DNA from 4 places in the Azospirillum baldaniorum genome. Region 2 is predicted to be linked to each of the others. Evidence: riboswitches for the same ligand, from Rfam matches in the RefSeq annotation. Region 2 holds a riboswitch; each other region holds the start of a gene.

What was found. Region 2 has a riboswitch for thiamine pyrophosphate ahead of thiC (phosphomethylpyrimidine synthase ThiC). Riboswitches for the same ligand answer to the same signal wherever they lie in the genome.
Region 1: linked by a shared signal. The riboswitch ahead of Sp245p_RS20060 (LuxE/PaaK family acyltransferase) and the one ahead of thiC (phosphomethylpyrimidine synthase ThiC) in region 2 are both predicted to bind thiamine pyrophosphate.
Region 3: linked by a shared signal. The riboswitch ahead of thiO (glycine oxidase ThiO) and the one ahead of thiC (phosphomethylpyrimidine synthase ThiC) in region 2 are both predicted to bind thiamine pyrophosphate.
Region 4: linked by a shared signal. The riboswitch ahead of Sp245p_RS10550 (ABC transporter substrate-binding protein) and the one ahead of thiC (phosphomethylpyrimidine synthase ThiC) in region 2 are both predicted to bind thiamine pyrophosphate.

Annotation. Positions count from the first base shown of each region.
Region 1 is NZ_CP022254.1:1,267,111-1,271,839, forward strand. Features, by position in the region: gene Sp245p_RS20050 (acetylornithine deacetylase/succinyl-diaminopimelate desuccinylase family protein) at 1-780, shown strand, start outside; gene Sp245p_RS20055 (DUF5672 family protein) at 796-2,520, opposite strand; TPP riboswitch at 2,662-2,791, shown strand; gene Sp245p_RS20060 (LuxE/PaaK family acyltransferase) at 2,866-3,945, shown strand; gene Sp245p_RS20065 (acyl-CoA reductase) at 3,945-4,729, shown strand, end outside.
Region 2 is NZ_CP022253.1:1,951,685-1,956,413, forward strand. Features, by position in the region: gene thiC (phosphomethylpyrimidine synthase ThiC) at 9-1,850, opposite strand; TPP riboswitch at 1,967-2,079, opposite strand; gene Sp245p_RS09245 (hypothetical protein) at 2,284-2,472, shown strand; gene oxlT (oxalate/formate MFS antiporter) at 2,545-3,807, opposite strand; gene Sp245p_RS09255 (MFS transporter) at 4,264-4,729, opposite strand, start outside.
Region 3 is NZ_CP022262.1:617,993-622,721, reverse strand. Features, by position in the region: gene Sp245p_RS34170 (STAS domain-containing protein) at 65-367, opposite strand; gene mgtE (magnesium transporter) at 664-2,103, shown strand; TPP riboswitch at 2,150-2,253, shown strand; gene thiO (glycine oxidase ThiO) at 2,245-3,429, shown strand; gene thiS (sulfur carrier protein ThiS) at 3,426-3,635, shown strand; gene thiG (thiazole synthase) at 3,682-4,452, shown strand; gene Sp245p_RS34145 (PaaI family thioesterase) at 4,503-4,729, shown strand, end outside.
Region 4 is NZ_CP022253.1:2,218,488-2,223,216, forward strand. Features, by position in the region: gene Sp245p_RS10545 (branched-chain amino acid ABC transporter permease) at 1-820, opposite strand, end outside; gene Sp245p_RS10550 (ABC transporter substrate-binding protein) at 828-1,982, opposite strand; TPP riboswitch at 2,052-2,149, opposite strand; gene Sp245p_RS10555 (STAS domain-containing protein) at 2,310-2,687, shown strand; gene Sp245p_RS10560 (DMT family transporter) at 2,692-3,588, opposite strand; gene Sp245p_RS10565 (phytoene desaturase family protein) at 3,803-4,729, shown strand, end outside.

The DNA of each region.
Region 1 (4,729 bases), on a different contig from region 2:
GTCGGGCATCTCGCCACGCTCGGCTATTTCTCCCGCCCGCGAGTCGATCACGTCATCATTCCGGAGCCGCTGAACGTCGACCGCGTGTGCATCGGCCACCGCGGCGTCTGGTGGGCGGAGATCGAGACGAAGGGTCGGGTCGCCCACGGTTCCATGCCCTTCCTCGGCAACTGCGCGGTGCGCCACATGGGCGCCGTGCTGCACCGGATCGAGACGGAGCTGATCCCCCGCTTGGCCGCCAAGCGCACCGCCATGCCGGTGGTCCCGGAAGGGGCGCGGCAATCCACCCTGAACATCAACGCCATCCACGGCGGCCAGCCGGAGGACCATGGCGGCTTGCCCAGCCCGATGGTGCCCGACCGCTGCCGCATGGTCATCGACCGCCGCTACCTGATCGAGGAGGACCCGGAGGAGGTGCGGGCGGAGATCGTCGGCATCCTGGAGGATCTGCGCCGCGAGCGCCCCGGCTTCGACTATGAGCTGCGCGAGGTGCTGGCCTTCCTGCCCACCCTGACCGACGCCGACGCGCCGGTGGTTCGGGCGGTGGGGGCGGCCATCGAGACGGTGCTGGGCCGCCCGGCGGCGCAGGTGGTGTCCCCCGGCACCTACGACCAGAAGCACATCGCGCGGGTCGGGCATCTCAAGGACTGCATCGCCTACGGCCCCGGCATCCTCGACCTCGCCCACCAGCCAGACGAGTATGTGGGCATCGATGACATGGTCCATTCCGCCCAGGTGATGGCGATGGCCGCCCTGTCTTTGCTGCGGCGGGAGGTGTAGGGGAAAGAGCGCCGGCTACTTCCAGGTGACCCGGCCGCCGACCTCCTCGGCGATGAAGTCCGCCCAGCGTTCGCGTTCGCCCAGGAGGTTCGCCGGGAAATAGTCGTTCAGCTCCACGGACTGCCAGCGGTAGCCGGGACGGTGGAAGAGGTCGCTGCCCTCCGCGAGGAAGCGGGGCACGTCGATGCCGTCGAGGATGTCGTCGCGGTTCAGCTCCTGGTGCGAGAAGCTCTGGATCTTGTGCCGGATGGCGTCGTCGTCGCCGATGTAGGAGAAATGCCAGCCCGCGTGGGGCAGGATGTCCACGTAGGGCGGACGCGTCTCGGGGGTGTAGCGGTCCAGCGTGCCGCGGCTCTCCCGGATCTGCTGCGGCGTGGTCATCCGGGCCATCAGCCCGCGGACGGCGACGGGGAAGACCGAAAAGTTCTCGCCCTCCACGTTCATGAAATTGACCTTGAAGTAGAACAGCGGCACGCGGAACCCCGCGATCATCGCCGAACTGTCGCGCAGCGACGCGACCGAGCGGGCGCGCAAAATCTCGTCCACGTCTGAAACGATGACGATGTCGTCCGGCTCCACCTTGTCCAGCCCGAGCGCGATGGCGTTCCGCTGCGCCCGCTCGCGCACCCAGGGATTGTCGGTTTCCGGGAAGTCGGGGGCGACGACCAGCTTCACCTTGTCCAGGAAGGGCAGGAAGCGATCGCGCTCCTCCATGAAATGCAGCGGCTTGGGCGCGCCGGTGAAGGTCTGCTTGGCCTCGACGATCACGAACTGGTCGACCGTGTCGTACAGCTCGCGGAAGCGCAGCTCCAGAAGGTCGAGTTCGTTGTGGAAGGTGAAGCAGTCGTAGATCTTCGGCTGGCGTCGCTGCGGCGCGGCCACCGCCGGCCAGCGCGACCCCGGCGCCGCCGTCGTCTGCACCGCATCGGCCAGGGCCAGCACATAGTCCCGCTGCACGCCGCTCGTCCATTCGGTGATCTGGGAGCGCAGGAACGTCTCGTCCCGCCGCGCCACCAGCTTGCGGACCATGGAGGCGAAGGGGGCCTTGCGTCCGGACAGCGCGAGGCTGGTCATCAGGTCGGTGTAGTCGCGCCGGTCGAGAAGCGGGCCGTCCATCACCTCGATCCGTTCCTCCAGCGCGCGGTCCCCCAGCACCTTGCCGAAGTTGAACAGGCCGTGGAAGCCGAAGGCCGGTCCCGGCACCGGCGTGCGCTCGAAGGCGAAGCGGTCGGCCACGGCCTCCGGGGCGAAGCGGATGCCGGCCTTCTCCAGCGCCGGGCGCTCGGTCCGGCAGATGACGTGGTCCTCGGGGATGCCGGCTTCGAAGGGCAGGTCGCGCAGCCGGTCGAGCAGGGCGGCGGAGCGCAGGGAGAAGCCGCCGTTCCCCACCGTCATGCCGTCGTCGTACCAGCCCCAGCGGGCGCCGATGTAGTCGAAGGCGCGGAACTCCTCCGTCCATGCCTGTGGGTCGGCGACGAAGCCGTCCCACTGCGCGATCAGGACATGGCCCGTCGTCACCAGCCGGCGCAGGCGGACGTTGATCGTGTCCGAATAGTCGTCGATGTCGTTGATCGGGGCGATGCGGTGGAAATCGACGCCGGGGATCTTCGGATCGCGGTCGGACAGCAGCAGGACGCTGGAGAAGCGGCAGGCGGCGATGCTGTCCCGGATGGCCATCTCGACCAGGGCGTGGTTCGCCGTGTCGGCGAACACCAGCGTGCAGTCCTCGATCCTCACCATCCCGTTCCCCGTTCTGCCGCCGGCGTCGGCCGCCCGCGGGCGCGGATCCTATCACGGCGGTTGTGGGGCTGCCACGGGCGGAGCGCCGTGCGTCTCAGAGCCCGACCTCCTTGACGGGCGGGGGCCGGTCCCTTAGCTTGCGAATGTTCCCTGGGGGGCCTCGCTAGGAGGCTGAGACTCCGCCGGTCCGGCGCTTTCATCCGGACAACGCGGTGACCCATCGAACCTGATCCGGGTCATACCGGCGTAGGGACGGGACTGAAGGGCGGCACGGCGTACCCCCATTCCATCCAGACACCGCTTGTCCCGGCAACAGTTTGTTGGCGTTGCAAAAGGTGTGCGGACGTGACCGAAGCCCGACTTGTCGAAGAGCTGCTGGCCTTCATCGCCGCCGGAGAGGCGGACGAGGAGGCGTTCAACCGCATGGCGCTGGCCGTCTTCGCCCACCAGTTCGAGACCAACGCCCCCTACCGCCGCTTCGCCACCCAGCGGGCGCGCACCCTGCGCACGGTGAAGAGCTGGCGCGACGTGCCCGCCGTGCCGATCAGCGCCTTCAAGGACCTGACGCTGAGCGGCCGCCCGCCGGAGGAATGCCCGCACGTCTTCATGACCAGCGGCACCACCAAGGGCGTGCGGGGCAAGAGCCATCACCCGACGCTGGCGGTCTACGACCGCTCGATGACCGTCAACTTCCGCCGCCGCTTTATGGGTGAGCATGATCGGCTGCGCATGGGCATCCTGTTCCCGACCGAGCAGGCGATGCCCAACTCCTCGCTCGCCCATTATCTGGCGCTGGCCAAGAGCGAATTCGGGACGGCGGAGAGCCGGTATTTCGTCTCCGACGCCGGGCTGGACGTGGACGGGGCCATCGCCGAGCTGTCCCGTGCCGAGGCCACCGGCGAACCCTACGCCCTGCTGGGGGCGAGCTTCAGCGTCGTGCATCTGATGGACGCGCTGGCCGAGCGGGGGCGGAGCTTCGCCCTGCCGGCGGGCAGCCGCATCCTCGACACCGGCGGCTTCAAGGGCCAGTCGCGCGAGATGGCGGCGGAGGAGTTCTACAGCCGCCTGTCCGCGACCTTCGGTGTGCCGCGCCGGCTGTGCATCAACATGTACGGCATGACCGAGCTGAGCACCCAGTTCTACGACGACGGCAACGAGGCCTGCCCGTCGGTGAAGTCCGGCCCGCACTGGATCCGCAGCCGGGTCATCAACCCGCTGACCGGGCAGGAGGTGCCGCGCGGCAGCGTCGGCGTGCTCGTCCATCACGATCTGGCCCATTTCAACTGCGCGTCGGCCATCCTGACCGAGGATGCGGGGGTGGAGGTGGACGGCGGCTTCCAGCTTCTCGGCCGGGCCGACGGGGCGGACGCCAAGGGCTGCTCCATGGCGGTCGAGGACTTCCTCAAAGCGGCACGGGCTTCCTGATGGAGCGCGCCGGGCATTTGCCGGGGCTGTCCGCCGACGCGGTGGACTGGCGGACGCTGACCTTCCGGCGCGGCGCCGAGACGCTCGACGTGGCGGTGCCGGTGCTGACCGAGCCACAGGTCGCTGAATTGGCAACGCGGGTGCGGACGAACGCGCGGACTTACCTGAGACGCCGCACCGTCGCGGAGATCGCCGCCACCATCGACCGCGCCGTCGCCCGGCTGCTCGACCGCGACGACCCGTGGCGGCGGAAGGCGGAACGGCTGCTGCCGCTGGTCACCGGCTACGACGCCGAGATGGTCCGGCTGGGGCTGACCGGCTATCTGAAGACCTTCCGCGGGCCGGAGCTGCGGAAATTCATCGCCGAGGATTTCGCCAACCCGGCGGTGCTCGACGATTTCCAGCCGATGCCCAAGGGCGGCTTCGCCCGCGCCTTCGGGCCGGAACTGCTGCTGCATGTCTGGGCGGGCAACGTGCCGGGCCTGCCGCTGTGGAGCCTGATCTCCGGCCTGCTGGTGAAGGCCGGCACGGTCGGCAAGCTGCCGAGCGCCGAGCCGCTGTTCGCCGGCTGGTTCGCGCAAATCCTGGGGGAGATCGACCCGGAGCTGGCCGATTGCATCGCCATCGTCTGGTGGAAGGGCGGCGACGAGGCGGCGGAGCGCGCGTGGCTGGGCCGCGCCGACACGGTGGTCGCCTATGGCGGCAACGACGCGCTGGAGGCCATCCGGGCGCGGGTGCCGATCACCGCGCGCTTCCTGCCCTACGGCCACAAGATCAGCTTCGG
Region 2 (4,729 bases):
TCGGGAGGTCAGTCCGCCGCCTGCCCCTCCTCCAAATAAATCTCCCCGCCCTTGGCGCGGAAGCTCTCCGACATCTCGGCCATGCCGGAGTTGGCGTAGTCCCGCACCTCCTGCGTGATCTTCATCGAGCAGAACTTCGGCCCGCACATCGAACAGAAATGCGCGACCTTCGCCCCCTCCGCCGGCAAGGTCTGATCGTGGAAGCGCTCCGCCGTCTCAGGGTCGAGCGACAGGTGGAACTGGTCGCGCCAGCGGAACTCGAAGCGGGCGCGCGACAGGGCGTCGTCGCGTTCCTGGGCGCCGGGATGGCCCTTGGCGAGGTCAGCGGCGTGGGCGGCGATCTTGTAGGTGACCACGCCCACCTTGACGTCGTCGCGGTCCGGCAGCCCCAGATGCTCCTTCGGCGTGACGTAGCAGAGCATCGCCGTGCCGAACCAGCCGATCATGGCGGCGCCGATGGCGCTGGTGATGTGGTCGTAACCCGGCGCGATGTCCGTGGTCAGCGGCCCGAGCGTGTAGAAGGGCGCCTCGCCGCACAGCGCCAGCTGCTTGTCGACGTTGGCCTTGATCTTGTGCATGGGCACATGGCCCGGCCCCTCGATCATCACCTGCACATCGTGCTTCCAGGCGATCTTGGTCAGCTCGCCCAGCGTCTCCAGCTCGGCGAACTGGGCGGCGTCGTTGGCGTCGGCGATGGAACCGGGGCGCAAGCCGTCGCCCAGCGAGAAGGCGACGTCGTACGCCTTCATGATCTCGCAGATCTCCTCGAACCGCTCGTAGAGGAAGCTCTCGCGGTGGTGGGACAGGCACCATTTCGCCATGATCGAGCCGCCGCGCGACACGATGCCGGTGGTGCGCTTCGCGGTTAGCGGGATGTGCGCCAGACGGATGCCGGCGTGGATGGTGAAGTAATCCACCCCCTGCTCCGCCTGCTCGATCAGCGTGTCGCGGAAGATCTCCCAGGTCAGGTCCTCGGCCTTGCCGCCCACCTTCTCCAGCGCCTGATAGATCGGCACGGTGCCGATGGGGACCGGGCTGTTGCGCAGGATCCATTCACGGGTGGTGTGGATGTTGCGGCCGGTGGACAGGTCCATCACGGTGTCGGCGCCCCAGCGGATCGACCAGACCATCTTGTCGACCTCCTCCCCCACCGAGGACGCGACGGCGGAGTTGCCGATGTTCGCGTTGATCTTGGTGAGGAAGTTGCGGCCGATGATCATCGGCTCCGATTCGGGGTGGTTGATGTTGGACGGGATGATCGCCCGCCCGCGCGCCACTTCGTCGCGGACGAACTCCGGCGTCACATGGTCGGGGATGGAGGCGCCGAAATCGTCACCATCCCGCGCCGCCGCCTCGGCCAGCCGCTGGCGGCCCAGATTTTCGCGGACGGCGATGTACTCCATCTCCGGCGTGACGATGCCGGCGCGGGCGTAGGCCATCTGCGTGACCGTCCGGCCCGGCTTGCCGCGCAGCGGACGGCGCCCGGCGCGGTCGAAGACGGGCACGGCGCGCGTCTCGCCGACGCGCAGCCCGTCGTCCTCCGGACGGACCTCGCGGCCCTCATAGGCCTCGACGTCGCCGCGGGCCTCGATCCAGGAACGGCGCAGCTCCGCTAGGCCGCGGCGGATGTCGGTCTGCACCGCGGGATCGCTGTAGGGGCCGGAGGTGTCGTAGACGCGCACCGGCGGCTCGCCGCCGCCGACATGGATGTCGCGCATCGCCACGCGCAGGTCGGGGAAGCGCTCCCCGGCCACATGGACCTTGCTGGACGACGGCAGCGGGCCGGTCGTCACCGAGAAATGGTCGGACGGCGCGGCGTCTTTCGAAGCGGAGGGAAGAGTGTCGGGCATCTGCTGTGGATCTCCATCGCACATAGGATCGTTGGAGACCCGGGTGTGACGGAGCGGCAGAACGGACGACCGGAGCGGTCCCCATGGAGGGGTGCGCGATGGGGGTGCGCGTGACCGTGGCCCGTTTGTTCCTGTCCCTACGCCGGTACGACCCGGATCAGGTTCAAAGGGTTCGGCGCCTTACGGCATCATCTCAGCCCCGTGCTATGGGGCTCCCCTTGGAACGTCGCCATGCTGAACGATCCGCCCCACCCACGTCAATGCGATTCACAGCGCGATTCACGGCGAATCCCGCCCGATCAATGCGCTTGGCGCGTTTCTGGTATCCATTATCTGGTATACAAAATCCTATTGCGCAGCCTGAGCCGGGCCGCTATGCTGCATCACAACAACAAGAAGCAACATCCCCTCCCGAGTGCCCGGAGCCCGTCCCATGCTCGAATCCCAGATGATCGCCTTCGTCGCCCTGGCCGGACTGATGGGCCATGGCCTGACCCTGCTGATGCGGGAGGACGACGAGTGGAACGCCGATCCGCAGGACGAGCAGCCGGACGGTCTCTGGTCGTCGGACCGCTTCAACCAGTCCGGCGAGGGCCACAACCGTCCCTTCTTCCTGGAATGAAAGAAGGCCGCCGCGCGGGGTGCGCGCGGCGGCCGTCATTCGAGACAAGAAACCTGAAGCTTCGCGGGCCGATCAGTGGCCGGGCTGCACCGCCAGCCCACCCGCACCCTGCTGGGCGGCGAGTTCGGCGTTTCGGGCGTGATGCTTGCGCAACATGGGCCGCAGGACCGCGATGGCGCAGAAGGCCGCGATGAGGTCCATGGTGGCGCAGATGTAGAGCACGGTCGCCCAGGTGCCGGTGGCTTCCATCAGCAGGTTGCCCAGCGGGACCAGCAGGGCCGCGACGCCCTTGGCGCAGTACAGCACGCCGTAGATCTTCGCCGCATGCTTGGTGCCAAAGGTGTCCGCCGAAGTGGCGCTGAACAGGCTGTACACTTCGCCCCAGGCCAGGAACACCAGACCCGACAGGATCAGGAACATGATCGGGTCGTGGCCGAAGCGGCTGAGCATCAGGATGCCGAGGCCTTCGAAGGTGAAGGCGATGAACATGGTCGCTTCACGGCCGATGTGGTCGGAGACGAAGCCGAACAGCGGACGGGAGATGCCGTTCATCACGCGGTCGAGCATCAGCGCGAAGGGCAGAGCCGCCATGGTGATGCCGAACAGGCTGATCGGGGCTTCCTTCACGCCCAGATCGTGGGCGATCACGCCGAGCTGGGCCACCGCCATCAGACCGCCCGAGACGGTGCAGATGAACATGAGCATCATGACCCAGAAGACCGGCGTCTGCAGCGCTTCCTTGAGCGTGTAGTCGCGGCGGGACTGCAGAACCTTGGTCGAGGCCTTGACCTGATCCTTCTGCGGAGCGCGCAGGAAGAAGGCGGCGATGAGGATGATCGTGCCCTGCAGCAGGCCGAACCAGAAGAAGGTCGCCTGATAGCCCGAGGAGTGGATCATGTTGGCGATCGGCAGGATCGTCACGGCCGAGCCGGCGCCGTAGCCGCCCGCGGTCAGGCCGACGGCGAGGCCGCGCTTGTCCGGGAACCACTTCAGGGCGCTGTTGACGCAGGTGGCGTAGACGCAGCCGACGCCGATGCCGCCGATGGCCGAACCGACATAGAGCATGCCGAGCGAGCCGGCATAGCTGTCGATGATCCAGGAGAGGCCGGTCATCACGCCGCCGAAGGCGACGATGGCGCGGGGGCCGTAGCGGTCGATGAAGTAGCCTTCGATGGGGGTCAGCCAGGTCTGGACGACGACGAAGACGGTGAAGGCGGTCTGGATCGAAGCGCGGGTCCAGCCATGGGTGGCCTGGATTTCCGGCACGAAGAGCGTCCAGGCATACTGGATGTTGGCCGCGGCCACCATGCAGACGATGCCGACGACGATCTGCATCCAGCGCGCGCCTTCGGAAATGGGCGCCTGCGAGCCGCCGGAACTGTTAAACGCTGGCCTCTGGGATTCTGTCGATCCAACCATCATTCCCTCCCGTGGGATTGCGACGCTTTGATACCGGGCATGAGGGTCCCCTTGAGCCGACGAGGCGGTGTCCGAGCGAACGTCCGCATCGCCGCGTCATGGGCGGCCTTGTTCCGTGCCGATGTGAGTCATGGTTCAATGATGAGCTGGAGAGCCGGTCACGCCGTCCCTGCGTTCGTGGCGCTCCAGATACGGCATATGGTATGCCAGAGACATGATTGTTGGCAACACGAACTTTTGGCGCGTTGCGCTTTTCATCCAAAAATTTTCCGGGCTTTCGAAATCCGCGCAGCCGGAAGGGTCAGCCCCACCTTGCGGGCGGGGCTTCGTGGCCTTCTCGCGATTGGATGAGCGAGGCGCCGACCGTCGGCTTCAGACGGCCGCGGACGCGGCGCGGGACGAGGCCGTGACGGCAAGCGCCGCGATGGCCGCCGCCAGCGGCACGAAGGACACCCAGAGCACCGAATCCCAGCCGAACGCCGCCAGCAGTCCGCCGGACGCGAAGGACCCCACCGCCATCGTGCCGAACACGATGAAGTCGTTGAGCGATTGCACCTGGGTCTTCTCTTCCGGCCGATGGCACTCCAGAACGAGCGCGGAGGCCCCGAGGAAGCCGAAGTTCCAGCCGACGCCCAGCAGGATCAGGCTGACCCAGAAATGCGCCACGCCGATGCCCCCCAGCCCGACCACAGCGGAGGCGGCGATCAGGCCCAGCCCGGCGAACACGATGCGCGACGCGCCGAACCGCTCGACCAGACGCCCGGTGACGAAGCTCGGGGCGTACATAGCGATGACGTGCCATTGCAGGCCGAGGTTGGACACCTCCTGCGACAGGCCG
Region 3 (4,729 bases), on a different contig from region 2:
TTCGTTTTCAGACTTCCGTTTCCAGGCCGCCACGATCAGGACCATCCTCTCGGAGCCCTCGTCCTCAGCGGAACTCCACATACTGGTCGAGCGCCACGCGGCGCATGGTCTGCACAATGTAAGGTTGTGCATTGTGCACCGTCACCAGCCCCTTCGCGTCGCGGCAGCGGTTGGCCAGGACGAACAGCATGCCGATCGCCGCGGAGTCCAGGAAGGTCATGTAGCGCAGGTCCAACCGCACCTCGGGCCGCGCGCCGATGTCCCAGTCCGCCAGCAGATCATGGAACTTGCGGCTGTCATCGTAGGTGAAACGCCCCGACAGCATGATCCCTTCCTGACCGTCGATGTCGGTGTAGGCGTACTCCATCGTCACATCCGTTGGCCGGTGGTGTCTGTTTTTCGCTGCCCGCGCGGGGTGAAAAGCCCCGTTGGCATTATGGGTGCACGAATTGCGCAGCCCACGCAAGCATTGCGCGAGAGGCCGGAGGCCAGGGAATGGCCCGCCGCGCTGGACAAAGCGGTGTCACACCTATATTCGGTGGGCGCCCCGGCGGGAACCCGCAAGGGCTCCCCACCAACCCGCAAACGCCGGTGCGCCATGGTCGGCCGATCGCAGGACCATGCCGTCACGCCGCATTGCCATCGTACAGGGAGGGTGCCGCCATGCACACCGACCGCCAGGAACCGGATCGTATCCAGGACGATGTGCCGCACCCGGCCGAACGCCCCGCCCCGCCCCGCGAGGACGGCGAGGAGGAGCGCGCCTATGGTGTTGAGCCGGAGTTCGTGGAGGAGATCGTCGAACGGCTGCACGCCGGACGGCGCGACGATCTGCGCGCGGAGGTGGACAAGCTTCACCCCGCCGACATCGCCGACCTGATCGAGCAGCTCGGTCACGATGACCGGGAGGCGCTGATCGGTGTCCTGCGTCCCGACTTCGACGGCGAGGTGCTGAGCTACCTCAACCCCGATCTCCGCGAAGAGATCGTCGAGCTGTTCGAACCGAAGGAGCTGGCCGCCGCCGTCGCGGAGCTGGACACCGACGACGCCGTCGACGTCATCGAGGACCTGGACGAGGACACCCGGCGCGAGGTGCTGGAGAATCTGCCGGCCGCCGACCGCGCGCTGGTCCAGGAGAACCTGACCTACGACGAATACACCGCCGGCCGCCTGATGCAGCGCGATCTGGTGGCGGTGCCGCAGTTCTGGACGGTGGGCAAGACCATCGATTACGTCCGTGCCGCCACCGACGAGCTGCCGGAGGACTTCTACGATATCTTCGTCGTCGATCCGATGCACCGGGTGGTCGGCGCGGTGCCGCTGTCGCGCCTGCTGCGCCAGAAGCGGTCGATCCGCATTGCCGATCTGGTGACGGAGGAGGTGGACACCATCCCCGCCACCATGGATCAGGAGGAGGTGGCGAACCTGTTCCGCCAATACGCCCTGGTCTCCGCCCCTGTGGTGGATGCCGGCGGGCGGTTGATCGGCGTCATCACCGTCGACGACGTGGTCCACATCATCGACGAGGAAGCCGAAGACGACATCGGCAAGCTGGGCGGCGTCGGCGACACCTCGATCTACCGCTCGGTTCTGGAGACCTCGCGCTCGCGCATTTCCTGGCTGGGCGTGAATCTGTTCACCGCCTTCGCCGCGGCGGGCGTCATCTCGCTGTTCGAGGCGACCATCGAACAGATCGTGGCGCTGGCCGTGCTGATGCCGATCACCGCCTCGATGGGCGGCAACGCCGGGACCCAGACCCTGACCGTAGCGGTGCGCGCCCTGGCGACGCGCGAGCTGTCGTCCTCCAACGCGCCCCGCGTGGTGGGGAAGGAGGTTCTGGTCGGGCTGCTCAACGGCGCCGTCTTCGCCACGCTGGTGGGGGCCATCGCCGCGACGTGGTTCGAGCCGATGATCGGCCTGGTCATCGGCTGCGCCATGGTCATCAACCTGTTCGTCGCCGGCCTGTGCGGCGTGCTGATTCCCATCGGGCTGGACCGGCTGGGCGTCGATCCGGCGGTGGCGAGTTCGGTCTTCCTGACCACCATGACCGATGTCATCGGCTTCCTGTCCTTCCTGGGGCTGGCGTCGCTTTTGTTGTTGTGACCAACGAAAAGGGGCTTGCCAAAGGCGGCTCTCTTCCGGATGATCCGGGCATTGGCTGGGGTGCCGTGCGGGATGCGCTCACGCGGCTGAGATCACACCCATCGAACCTGTCTGGATAATGCCAGCGAAGGGAGCCGCCGCATGGTATCCGCGCCCTTATCTCATTCTGATTCCGCTCTTTCCGTTTCTGGAGGGCCCTCCATCGCCGTGATCGGCGCCGGGGTGATCGGCCTGTCCATCGCCTGGAGGCTGGCCGCCGCCGGCTGCCGGGTCGAGGTCTTCGACCGCGGCGCTGCCGGCCGGGGCGCCAGCCACGCCGCGGGCGGCATGCTCGCCGCTTGTGTCGAGACCGAACCCGGCGAAGAGAGCCTTCTGCCGCTGACCCGCGCATCGCAGGACCTGTGGCCCGCCTTCGCGGCGGAGTTGGAGGCCGCTTCCGGCATGGCGGTGGACCTGCGCGGCGAAGGCACGATGGTCATCGCGCTGAACGCCGACGACGCGGCCAAGGTGCGCTTCCTGCACGATTTCCAGACCAGGCTCGGCCTGCCGGTGGAATGGCTGAGCGGGGCGGAGGTGCGGCGGCGCGAGCCCTATCTCCAGCCGGGCGTCGCCGGCGCGCTGTTTTGCGCAGGCGACCATCAGGTCGACAACCGCAAGGTCGCCACCGCCCTGCACGCCGCCGCCCTGCGGGCCGGCGCCGTGGTGCACGAATACGCTGAGGTGTCCCGCATCGAAGTCCGCGGTGGTCGGGCGGTCGGTATCCAGGTCGAGGACCGTCTGGTCGAGGCCGATCAAGTGGTTCTGGCCGCCGGGGCGTGGTCGGGCTGGATCGACGGGTTGTCTCCGGCGGTGCGGCCGCCCGTGCGCCCGGTGAAGGGACAGATGCTCTGCCTGCGCATGGACGCCCGCCTGCCGTTGCTGCGCCATGTGGTGTGGACCCCCGGCACCTACCTGATCCCGCGGCTGGACGGGCGGCTGCTCGTCGGCGCCACGACGGAGGAGCGCGGGTTCGACGACCGGCTGACCGCCGGGGGCCAGTTCGCCCTGCTGGAGGGGGCATGGCGCGCCCTGCCGGGCATCGCCGAGCTGCCCATCGAGGAGGCATGGGCCGGCTTCCGCCCGGGCACCCGCGACGACGCCCCGATCCTCGGCCTCTCGGAGGTCGAGGGGCTGGTCTACGCCACCGGGCACCACCGCAACGGCATCCTGCTGACCCCGGTCACCGCGGATTCGGTGGCGCGTCTGGTCCTGACCGGGGAGGCCGATCCGGTGATCCGCCCCTTCGCGCTCGACCGCTTCGCCCAGCCGAAGGGGGCCGCGGCATGAGCGCCCGCATCCGTGTCAACGGGCGGGAGGAGGACCTCGCCGCCCCCACCGTCGCCGCCCTGCTGGCCGGGCGGGGAATCGCCGCGGGCACCCGCGGGGTCGCGGTCGCCCTCAACGGCGCCGTCCTGCCGTCCCGCCGCTGGGACGAGACGCCCCTGTCCGCGGGCGACGCCCTGGAGATCATCCGTCCCGTGCAGGGCGGCTGAAATTCTCACCCGCCGGAGCGCGGGTCCGACATCCAAGGAAACACCCATGAACGACACGCTCACCATAGCGGGCCGTGAGTTCCGCTCGCGCCTGTTTCTCGGCACCGCCGGTTATCCGAACCAGCAGGTCATGCTGGACGCGCTGGAGGCCAGCGGCAGCGAACTGGTCACGCTGGCCATCCGGCGCATCAGCCTGGACGGCTATTCGGAAAGCCTCGTCGACGTCATCGGCGACCGCGCCGGGCTGCTGCCCAACACCGCCGGTTGCCTGACCGCCAAGGAGGCGGTGCTGACCGCGCAACTCGCCCGCGAGGCGCTGGGCGTGGACTGGATCAAGCTGGAGGTCATCGGCGACCGCGAGCTGCTCTACCCCGACGTCGAGGAGCTGCTGCGCGCGACCGAGGAATTGGTGGCCGACGGCTTCACCGTTCTGCCCTACTGCAACGACGATCCGGTGACCTGCCGCAAGCTCGCCGACCTGGGTGCTGCGGCGGTGATGCCGCTGGGCGCCTTCATCGGCTCGGGGTTGGGCATCCGCAACCCGCACGCCATCGAGACGATCTGCGCGCGCAGCCCGGTGCCGGTGGTCCTGGACGCCGGAATCGGCACGGCGTCGGACGCCGCCCTGGCGATGGAGCTGGGCTGTGCCGCCGTGCTGCTGAACACCGCGGTGTCGAAGGCGCGCGATCCGGTGCGCATGGCGGCGGCGATGCGCGACGCGGTGGCGGCGGGGCGGGCGGCCCGTCTGGCCGGGCGCATGCCGAAACGAGCCTTCGCGGAGGCGTCGAGCCCGCAGCTCGGCTTGATCGGAACGTAAGGCTGGCGCAGGGTAAGGGCCGCCCGAACACAATCAGAGAGACCCGAGACGTGCCCAAGACCTTCGAACCGCGCGATCCGGACTGGGAGGCGCGCTGCCGCGCCGGCTTCGAACGCCAGCCGATCTGCAAGACGCTGGGGATCGAGCTGACGCGGCTGGAGCCTGGCTTCTGCGAGATGCGCCTGCCGTTCCGCGCCGACCTGACGCAGCAGCACGGCTTCTTCCACGCGGGCATGGTCAGCACGCTGGCCGACAACGCCGGGGGCTACGCCGGCTA
Region 4 (4,729 bases), 270 kb from region 2:
GCGTGGCGTAGAGCAGCCCCAGCGCCACCGGATAGGACAGCACCGACGACACCCCCACCTCGAACAGCGCGATCAGCAGCGCGCCGGCCACCGCTCCGGGGACCGAGCCCCAGCCGCCGATGGTCACGGCGATGTAGGCCTTGAGGATCAGATCGCCGCCCGCCGTCGGCGTGACGAAGTAGCGGTTGGCGAGCAGCAGCCCCGCCGCCCCGGCGAAGGCGGTGCCCAGCGCGAAGGTGATCAGGATCATCGCCGTCACCGGCACGCCACAGGCCCGCGCCATCTCGGGGTCCTGCGCCGTGGCGCGCAGGCGGCGGCCGAGCTGGGTCCGCCCGAACAGCCATTGCTGCCCGGCGATCAGCAGAGCGGCGACGGCGATGATCGCCAGCGACTGCTCCGCCACCACCAGCCCGCCGAGGTCCAACGTCCCCCCGCTCAGCAGCGGCGGGGCCGCCCGCGGTTCCGGTCCGAACAGGACGGAGGCGCCGTTCTGCAGGATGATGCCCGCCGCGATCGTGCTGATGAAGACCGCCACCGGCGGGCGGCGGCGCAGCGGAAGATAGGCCGCCGCCGCCAGCAGCAACCCAAGCCCGGCCATCAGCACCAGCACCACCGGCAGCAGAAGCAGTCCGGGCAGCGGCAGATACCCCGGCAGATGCGGCGCCAGCGCCACGCCGAGCAGACCGCCGGCCATCACGAGATCGCCCTGCGCAAAATTCACCGCCGCGGTGGCGTTCAGCACCAGCACGAAGCCGAGCGCGACCAGCGCGTAGGCCGCACCCAGGGCGAGGCCGTTGACGAGAAGCTGCAGGGTGATCAAGGCTTGCTCACTTCACCATGCCGGTCACCACGCCGGTCAGGTTGTCGTAGCGCTTGGCGATCGCCGGCACGCGCGAGGCGCCGTCGTAGCAGACGATCACCGCGGAATGCGCCATGTTGCCCTTGCCGTCCGATTTGTAGGTCATGGCGAGGCCCTGGTGAGTCCCGCCGGACAGGGCCTTGCGCACCGCTTCCGCGTTGTCCGCACCGCCCTGCACCGCCGCCAGCACCATGCGGATGCCGTCATACTGGCCGAGCGCGAAGGCGTCCGGCTCCGCGTTGAAGGCGGCGCGGTAGGCGGCGGTGAAGGCCTCCACCTCCGGGCTGCCGCCGGAGATCGGCGAGGCCGCCGTCTCGGCGCAGACGCCCTTCAGCTCGGCCGGTTCCAGAAGCGCCGCCGTGCTCGGCTGGTGCATGGCGGAGCCGGCGACGATCGGCACCGCCACCCCGTTGGCCGCCGCCTGCCGGATGAACAGGGCGGTCGGGCCGGAATGCAGATGCAGCACCAGCACGTCGGGCTTGGCGGCCAGCGCCTTGGTCAGGACGGGCAGCAGATCCTTGGCGGCGGGGTCCACGCCCTCCTCGAACACCGGCTCGACGCCGAGCTTCTTGAAGGCCTGCTCCAGATGGGCCTTGCCGCTCTGCCCGTAGGCCGTCGTCTGGTAGATCACCGCCGGGCGCTTCTTGCCCAATTCCTCCGCCACGTAGCGGGCATGGGCCTCCTTGGTCACCGCGTCGCCGGGGAAGAAGCGGAAGACCCAGGGGTTGCCCTGCTCGGTGATGCTTGCCGTACCCGACACGGTGACCAGCGGAATTTTGTAGTCCTGGGCCAGCGGCAGCATCGCCAGCATCTGCGTGCCCAGCATGCTGGCCGCCACCGCGGTGACCTTGCCGCCCGCCGCACGCTCCAGCGCCGTGACCGCGGCCTCCGGAGAGGTGCCGGTGTCGATCACCTCCGACCGCACCGCCACACCCGCGGGCGCGTCCTTCAGCGCCAGGACCGCGCCGTTGCGCTGGCTCGTGCCCTCCAGCGACAGGAAGCCGGTCAGCGGCACCAGCACGGGGACCGACGCCTCGCCCGCCCGCGCCGCGCCCGGGAGGAGCGACGCCGAAAAGACCGCCGAAATGGCCGTTGCCGAGAGGATGGAAAGGAAGCGCCGCATGGATGTGTCTCCTCCTGCCCGGCGAAGAACCGCGCGAGGACGAGGAGGCCAGGGAAGTAGCGGCGGCACAGCCTCGAACGCTTGGCTCCCTTCGCTGGCATGACCCAGATCAGGTTCGATGGGTGTGGTCTCAGCCCGCCTTGCGGCAGGCACCCCAGCCGTTCGTGTGCACAGTGTGAGCCCGGCGCGCGGCTGTCAAGCGGCGGCCCGGCGCCTTTTCACAATTTCGCAACGCAACAGACACCGGAGAGTCGTGCTTCCCGTGGTTCCTTCCGCCGCCCCCGGCCCGCGCCGGACCGTCGCCCCAACCGGAAGTCGCCCCGAAGCATGCGGCCCACCCCGTCGCACAGCACCGTCACCCTCAACCCCTTCGCCACGGCGCAAGGCGGATGCGAGTTGCGCGCCGTCCTGTCAGGGCGGATCGACCACGCCGCCCTGCCCGGCCTGACGCCCCTGCTCCGCCGCGTCGCGGAGGCACGGGCGCTGACCCTGCGCGTCGATCTGGGACGGGTGGAGTTCCTCGATTCCTGCGGCATCGGCATTCTGCTGGCGCTGCGCAACGCGGTGCTCGACTGCGGCGGCGCTATCGCCTTCGAGAATCACCCGCCGCGGATCCGGCGCGTGCTGGAGCGCAGCCGGATCATCGCCCTGACGGCCTCCCCGCACGCCGTCGACGGCGGGTTGACGCTTCCCGCCGCCGCCTGACCCGTCAGTCGCCGCGGCGCAGCGTTTCCCGATAGAGGATGTAGAGCCCGCTGGCGATGATGATCCCGGCACCGGCCAGGACCGTGGGAGTCGGCACGTCGCCGAAGACCAGGAAGCCGAGCAAGGTCGCCCAGATCATCCCCGTGTATTCGAAGGGCGCCACCACCGCGGCACGGCCCAGGCGGAAGGCCTGGGTCATCAGCACCTGCGCCGCGCCGCCCAGCGTGCCGACCAGAAGCATCAGCCCGAGGTCGAACCCGCCCGGCTGCACCCAGTCGGGAATCGCCGCCACGCCACTCACCACCGTGGTGGTCAGCAGCAGATAAACGACAATGGCGGTGTTGCTCTCCGTCCGCGACAGGCCACGCACCGCGATCATCGCCAGCGCATAGAAGAAGGCCGCAGCCACGCCGACGACAATCGGCAGGAGCGGTGCGTCGGCCTCCGGGCGGGCCATCACCACCACGCCGCCGAAGCCGACCAGCACCGCCGCCCAGCGCCGCCAGCCCACCGGCTCGCCGAGCAGCGGCATCGACAGCGCCGTGATGAACAGCGGCCCGGCGAAGCTCAGCACATAGACCTCGGCCAGCGGCAGATGCTTGAAGGCGTAGAAGAAGCAGCCCATCGACAGCAACCCGGCCAGCGAACGGAAGACGTGGGCGACCGGGCGCCGCGTGCGCATCCCACCCCAGCCGCCGCGCGCCACCGAAATGCCGCCGACCAGCACCACCGCCACCAACGACCGCGCGAACATGAGCTGCGCCACCGGATAGCCGCTGCTCAAGTATTTGATGAGCGTGTCCATGCCCGCGAACAGGAAGATGGCCAGCACGAAGCAGCCGATGGCACGGCGGGTGTCGTCGCTGGCGGCAGCGGCGGGAAGAGCGGCGGCTTGGGTCATGATTGCACAGTATATGAGCAGCCCGGACGCTGCCCAATGCCGCAACCGCAGGTCTGGCCCGCGCCGCATCGCCTGGAGAGTGCGTCGGCGATTCACGCTTCGTGAATCGCCGGGCGGACGTTTGGCGAAGCGACCCCGGCCTTTCGCGGATCGGCGCTGGCCCCGGCCGATGCGGTGGACAGTCTGGCGGGCGTCACCACCGCAAGGGTCCACCATGCTCCTGTCAAAGCCGATACCCCAATCGATCCGCATCCTCGTCGGCTTCTCGCCCTGGATCGCTTTCGGCGCTCTGCAACCGGCGGGCCATGCGGCGGCCGTGCTGGCGGCGCTGCTGCTCAGCCTGACGCTCTGCGCCCATGATTGGCGTGCCCGATCGCCGAAGGCGCCGGAACTGGTCGCCGCCGTCTTCTTCGCCCTGTTGCTCCTCATCGGACCGCTGGAGCGTATGGGGATGACCGTTCATCTCGCCCTGGCCGGCATGGCCTTCGCCTCGCTCGCGCTCGGCCGTCCCTTCACCCTGCCCTACGCCCGTGAGACGACACCGCCCGGCCTGTGGCACTTGCCGCAGTTCGTCGCCGTCAACAAGGCGGTCACCGCGCTGTGGGGCGTGGTCTTCCTGGCCGGCGCTGCCGGCTTCGCCGTCACGACGGAGGTCGGCGTCGTCACCTCCGCCCTCGCCACGCTGGCCGGCATTCTGGGGAATCGCCACTTGCCGGACTGGCTGGTCAACCGGGCCGTCGCCCGCCGTCTGGCCGAACGGGAGCCTTACCCCTGGCCCGCGCCCGCCGTCCTCGGACAAAAGGACGGTGTCGTCGTTGTCGGCGCCGGCATCGGCGGGCTGACCGCGGCGGCCCTTCTGGCGGAGGCCGGGGTCCGCGTCTCCGTCCTGGAGGCGCACGACCGCCCAGGTGGCTATTGCTCCTCCTGGGACCGCAAAGTGCGGCTGCGCGACGGGACGGTGGGGCGTTTCACCTTCGACGCCGGGGTGCACGACGTCAGCGGCACCCATCCGGATGGCCCGGTCGGGCATTTGCTGCGCACGGTCGGCGTGGCGGACCGCGTGTGCTGGCAGCCGGTGCACCGCGCCATCGTCCGAAACGGCGTCCCTCAGCCGTTGCCCGGCGACGCCGCGGGTCTGGCC